Linked DNA regions of Halotia branconii CENA392. The protein of the gene in region 1 binds, or shares a complex with, the protein of each later gene. Links are inferred from orthologs where the notes say so. Each region holds a gene or a part of one and is shown in the gene's direction. Other genes may lie near its edges. The genes, in order: prfA and prmC.

Region 1 (3,231 bases):
CGCTGTGTACTGGGGTACTGGCCGCCGTAAGTCCGCAGTAGCACGGGTACGTCTAGTTCCTGGTGAAGGTAAGCTAATTGTGAATGGCAAGCCTGGAGACTTGTACTTTCAATTTAATGCCAATTACTTGGGAGTTATTAAAGGGCCTCTAGAAACTCTAGGACTAGAAAACGAATATGACATTTTAGTGAAAGCAGAAGGCGGCGGCTTAACCGGACAAGCTGATTCTGTTCGGTTGGGTGTTGCTCGTGCTTTGTGTCAATTAGACCCAGACAATCGCCCACCTTTAAAAACTGAAGGTTATCTAACACGCGATCCCCGTGCAAAAGAACGGAAAAAATATGGCTTGCACAAAGCTCGCAAAGCGCCTCAGTATTCTAAGCGTTAGGAAATGGGGCATTGAGCATTGAGCATGGGGGAGGCAGTGCGGTCTTGGGGTTTTTCAAAGTGGAGTAACTGCCGTCATAGGGCATGGCTAATAACCAATAGTTATTCTTTTCTTCTCTTAATCCCTAGTCTCTAGCCCCTAATCCCTAGTCTCTCTTGGCATCTGCAAAGTTATAATTGATATAGATTCACTACACAAAGAACAATGGCTAAAGCTGATATTCATCCTCAGTGGTATCCAGACGCTAAAGTTTACTGTAACGGTCAAGTAGTAATGACTGTTGGCTCTACCAAGCCAGAATTACACGTAGATGTTTGGTCGGGAAATCACCCTTTTTACACAGGTACTCAGAAAATTATTGACACCGAAGGTCGAGTTGAGCGCTTCCTCCGCAAATATGGTATGTCCAGCACTCAAGCCTCTGGCGACGACCAAAACAAAAAGTAGCGGGTTGGCTCTGCTGTTAACGACGACCCTGCGTCTGCTGGGTCGATTGTCATTTTTTGCCGAGCCAATTTGTTATTTTAAGGAGCGATCGCATTTGTCATGGCTGAATCATACCTGTTAGAAAAACTCAAATCCGTTGAACAAACTTTTAATGAATTAACTCGTCGCTTGGCTGACCCTGATACTGCTAACAATCCTGATGAGTATCAAGAAATTGCCAAGTCGCGTTCTTCCTTGGAAGAAGTAGTAACTACTTATGATACTTGGAAAGTAGCCCAAGAAGACTTAACAGGAGCGCGTCAGGTTTATAAAGAATCTGCGAGTGACCCAGAGTTGCAAGAAATGGCAGCACTGGAAGTAAAAGAATTAGAAGAAAAAATAGAATATTTAGAAGATCGCTTGAAAGTCTTACTGCTACCCCGCGACCCCAACGATGAGAAAAATATCATGTTGGAAATTCGCGCTGGTACTGGTGGCGATGAAGCGAGTATTTGGGCTGGCGATTTGATGCGGATGTATACGCGTTATGCTCAAACTCAAGGCTGGAAAGTTTCGTTGGTGAGCGAATCTCTCGGTGAAATGGGCGGCTGGAAAGAAGTCATTTTAGAAATTAAAGGTGACAACGTTTACAGTCAGCTGAAGTTTGAAGCTGGGGTGCATCGTGTGCAGCGTGTGCCAACAACTGAAGCTGGGGGAAGGGTTCACACCTCTACTGCGACAGTAGCGATTATGCCAGAAGTGGATGACGTAGAAATCCACATTGACCCGAAAGATATTGAAATGAGTACGGCTCGTTCTGGTGGTGCTGGTGGACAAAACGTCAACAAAGTAGAAACAGCTGCTGACTTGTTCCACAAACCAACAGGAATACGGATTTTCTGTACAGAAGAACGTAGCCAGTTGCAAAACAAAGAACGGGCGATGCAAATTCTGCGGGCAAAACTGTACGAAATGAAGTTACACGAACAACAAGAAGAGGTAACTTCGATGCGGCGATCGCAGGTTGGGACAGGATCGCGATCGGAAAAAATTCGCACCTACAACTATAAAGATAACCGCGTTACCGACCACCGTTTAGGTCAAAACTATTCTCTTAATCCTGTTCTGGAAGGCGATTTAGAGACGGTTGTTCAATCTTGTATCTCTCAAGACCAGCAGGAACGTTTAGCAGAATTGGCAGCTTCTAGTAGTAACTAATATTTAGCTATTCAATAATGTAGAAAACCGCTTATGCTGTTATTTTTAAAGCATACAGGCGGTTTTTTAGTCTACTTAGATTGGGCTGATGTTAGGACAATCAACGTTTTGGAGGCACTGCGAGATCCCCGACTTTTTCAAGAAGTCGGGGATCTGACCGCCATTATTTATGTGCGTTAATTTGCTTGATGTTTTTCACCATTTTTGTTAATTAATTCATAACATAGGAATTGCTAAAAGTACTTAGGCTAATTCCCAATTCAAAATGCCAGCAACACCTGAAAGTCTCAATAAGTTTGTTAGTTTTTGTCAGCAGCACATTAATGGACACGAAAAGAGAGAAGCACAAACGTTTTTAGACCGCTTTTTTCAGGCTTTTGGGCATGAAGGGGCGCTAGAAGTTGGAGCAAGTTTCGAGGAAGCGATAAAAAAAGGCAGTAAGACGGGTAAGACTGGTTTTGCTGATTTGGTATGGAAACCCCGCGTTTTAATTGAGATGAAAAAACGTGGTGAGGATTTAAGCAAGCATTATTCTCAGGCGTTTGATTATTGGACGAGGTTAGTACCAGATCGTCCGCGTTATGTTTTGCTGTGCAATTTTGACGAATTTTGGATTTTTGACTTTGATATTCAATTAGATACACCCGTTGATAAAATATCTCTGGAGCAACTGCCAGAAAGGGCGGGAGCCTTTGCGTTTATGGAGTTTGGCAACAAAACTCCTGTTTTCAATAATAATCAGGTGGAAGTTACAGAACGGGCTGCCCGTCGTATGGGTGAGTTGCTGCTGGAACTGGAGAAGCGCGGGATTGAGAAGTTGACAGCGCAGCGTTTTATTTTGCAGTGTGTCTTAGCAATGTTTGCGGAAGATAGGCAACTTTTACCCCGTGATATGTTTATTTCCTGTGTTCAGGATTGCATGAGTGGAGGAAGTTCTTATGATGTTTTGGGTGGATTATTTCGGGAAATGAATTTGCCGGGAATTACGCCAGCGGGACGTTATAAAGGCGTAGATTATTTCAATGGTGGGTTGTTTTCCCAGATTCACGCGATTGAATTGACAAGGGAAGAATTGAATTTTTTGGATGTATCAGCGAAGGAGAATTGGAGTAAGGTACGTCCTGCTATTTTTGGTAATTTGTTTGAAGGAACGGTAGATAAAAAAGAGCGTCATGCACGGGGTATTCACTTTACCTCAG
Region 2 (3,151 bases), 3.3 Mb from region 1 along the record:
CAACAACTTGTCTGACTTAATTGAACTATATGATGCGAGGATTTGTTATGAAAGCATTGGTTCGCTGGGGAGCAACATTAGGCTTGGTTGGGAGTACTTTGCTGGGAACAGTTTTTGTAGGAAATGCTCCAGTGTTGGCATTGTCAGAACAGCAAATAAAAGAGAAATTAGACTCTGTACCTGTATATGTGATTACCAATGAGAAAGGTTTACCATTGAGTCGCCCCTTACCAGAAACTCAAAACGGTAAAAAACCTGGTGGTTCTGTGACAGGTGTTTATTTAAGCAGACAAGAAGCTCAGGCTTTTATTACTGAGCTGCGGAATGCTAAAGGCAAAGATCCGAAGATGGAAGAAATGGTAAAAAGCCTACAGGTGACAGCATTACCTCTAGGGGTGATTTATCAGCAACTACAACAAAGCAAGAACCAGCCAGACCGTCTTTTATTTGCTTTTAAACCTGTAGAACAGGAAATTAAAGGGGCAATGGATTTGTTACGCCAAAGCGGTCAAAAGGTAGAGCAATTTAAGAGTGTGCCTATTTTTGCTGTCAGATTTGCACCAGATCAGGGATACGTGCCAATTAAATTGAACTCTGGCAAGGAACAATTAATTCCTCTGTTTTTAAGCAAGCAAGATGCACAAGGTTTATTAAGTCAGGTGAAGCCAAAGTTTCCTAAGGCTGATATTCAAGTCATAGACGTAGACGGAGTTATTAAGACATTACAGGACAAAAACGACGATTGGCTCAAACAAGTAGTTTTAGTGCCGTCTCAAGAATCTAGAGAATATATTAAGACACTGCCTGGAAATAACGCGCCCAAGACCCCTGCTCCATCTGCTGCACCAAAAAAATAGGTTTTCTTCAGGTTAAGACATGACCAATACACAGCCAAAGGTAGTTTCCGGTTTACAACTTTGGCAGTGGTATAAAAAGGCAATCCATACGGTAGCTGCAACTGATGTTCCATTAACTGAGGTTGATTGGCTTCTCCTGGAAGTTGCGAGGTTAGACCGTTTAGCACTGCGTTTGGAGTCTTTCAAAGACTGGCCTCAAATTCAAATCAAGTTATCTCTAGAAGAGTTAGATGATCTATGGCAGCGTCGGTTGCGCGATCGCTTACCAATACAGTACATTGCCAAAGTGACACCTTGGCGACACTTTAAAATCGCGGTATCGAGTGCAGTTTTGATCCCCAGACCAGAAACAGAGTGCTTGATTGATTTAGCAGTGGCAGCTGCACCTTCACAGGCAGGACACTGGGCAGACTTGGGGACTGGCAGTGGCGTAATTGCTTTAGGATTAGCAGATGCTTTGCCAGAGTCTACAATTCATGCCGTTGATTGCAGTCTAGAAGCCTTGAAAATTGCTCAGGAAAACGCCCACAATCTGGGACTTGCTGAACGAGTGAGATTTTATCAAGGTAACTGGTGGGAACCACTAGCACCCCTCAAAGGTGAATTTAGTGGTATGGTGTCTAACCCACCTTATATTCCTACAAGCACCATCGCTACCCTGCAACCGGAAGTAGTTAAACATGAACCACATTTAGCGCTGGATGGTGGTGCTGATGGCCTTGATTGCATCCGCCATCTCATAGAGACCTCACCCGGTTATTTGCGAACTGGTGGTGTGTGGCTAATTGAAATGATGGCGGGACAAGCAGATACGGTGCGAGAAATGTTGCAAAATCAAGGCAGTTATTGCAATATTCAAATCCACGCTGATTTAGCAGGAATTGAACGCTTTGCACTTGCTTACAGAAATTAGAACTGATGAGTTAGGAGTTAGGAAATTACTTCTAGCTCTTAGCTCTTAACTGCTAATTGTGTAAACATGACCCAAGTATCCTTAAAAGATCTGATAGCTAGCGCACGCGCTGGCTTTTTAGTTAGCTTTCCCACAGATACTGTTCCTGCATTGGCAGCTTTACCAGAAAAAGCAGGATTAATTTTTACAGCTAAAAAGCGGAGTCAGGATAAACCTTTGATTTTAATGGCAGCTTGTGCAGAAGACTTATGGTCTTATGTTCAAGGTAGCGAGAATGATTACCAAATTTGGCAGGAAGCAGCCAGGAAATATTGGCCAGGAGGGTTGACCTTGGTGCTGCCAGCAAGCGATCGCTTACCGCCACAAATAAATCCTGCTGACCCAACTACAATTGGTATACGAGTTCCTGATAATGCGATCGCCCAAACTATTTTGGCGCAAACAGGCGCTCTGGCTACGACTAGTGCCAATTTTTCAGGACAACCGCCTTTACAAAGTTTGACAGAAATTGAGGCTCAATTTCCTGAAGTCACGACTCTGGCAACTACAGAATGTCAAGGTGAAACCCTAGGAATCGGTGTACCTTCCACTGTTGCTAAATGGACGGGAATAAATTGGCAAATTTTGCGACAGGGTGCAGTCAGATTAGACTTATAAACTGCTAAATCAAAATAAGTAAATATTGTTATTTTCTTGGTATTGACTTGCTTTTTAGCCGAGACTAGAGATAAAAACGGATGAATTGAGAAATCCGGAACTTTGTTTTGTACCTTTATGGTCAACTAACAAGTTAATTATGGCCAAACTATGAATTGGAGTAACTGGATCTATCTAGGAGTGGGATTAATAGCGGGGGTGGGTTTGCGTCAATTATTTGCGCGTTCTACAAGCACTGCCTCTGACTTATCCCCAACAGTGCCAGAAGATCAACACCATACGCCAGAACTGCTGCAACAAATCAAGCAAACGCAACTAGCGTACCAAATGGCACAGGAAATGGGTCAGTTTAAAGCTGGTTTTTTGGCACGGACTACCCACGAATTGCGATCGCCTCTTAACGGTTTGATTGGTTTACATCAGTTAATTTTGTCAGATTTGTGCGAAAATCCGGCAGAGGAGCGAGAATTTATTGCCCAAGCCCATGAACGGGCGTTGAAGTTGCTACATTTAATCGATGAAATTCTCAGTGTTGCTAGAACAGAACACGGCACTAATAAATTAGATCTTCAGCCGCATTCCTTAGCCGCAGTTTTACAAGAAGTTAATCAACTAACTTATATGCTGGCGGCGAACCGCAATTTTCCTTTGCGGGTGTTACTTCCTGAGCCAGAAATCTATGTTTTGGTAGACCAACGTTGGCTACGCCAAATATTAATAAATT

What was found.
Region 2: the proteins of prfA (region 1) and prmC are in contact, whole or in part, in a crystal structure (PDB 2B3T), measured with the Escherichia coli proteins. The link is inferred for Halotia branconii CENA392 from one-to-one orthologs.

The regions. Positions count from the first base shown.
Region 1 is NZ_CP124543.1:5,607,739-5,610,969, forward strand. What follows is about bases 81-2,983. They hold prfA (peptide chain release factor 1), read left to right. Parts: upstream 81-934; coding sequence 935-2,032; downstream 2,033-2,983. Other genes in these bases: rpsI (30S ribosomal protein S9), read left to right, coding at 81-388; rpmE (50S ribosomal protein L31), read left to right, coding at 593-835; QI031_RS24715 (hypothetical protein), read left to right, coding at 2,066-2,212. Outside these bases: more of rpsI, read left to right, coding at 1-80. UniProt on the Escherichia coli protein: Peptide chain release factor 1 directs the termination of translation in response to the peptide chain termination codons UAG and UAA.
Region 2 is NZ_CP124543.1:2,309,012-2,312,162, reverse strand. Bases 1-2,823 are described here. They hold prmC (peptide chain release factor N(5)-glutamine methyltransferase), read left to right. Parts: upstream 1-876; coding sequence 877-1,770; downstream 1,771-2,823. Other genes in these bases: QI031_RS10160 (sensor histidine kinase), read left to right, coding at 2,578-2,823; QI031_RS10165 (L-threonylcarbamoyladenylate synthase), read left to right, coding at 1,837-2,427; QI031_RS10175 (Tic22 family protein), read left to right, coding at 48-857. Outside these bases: more of QI031_RS10160, read left to right, coding at 2,824-3,151. UniProt on the Escherichia coli protein: Methylates the class 1 translation termination release factors RF1/PrfA and RF2/PrfB on the glutamine residue of the universally conserved GGQ motif, i.e. on 'Gln-235' in RF1 and on 'Gln-252' in RF2.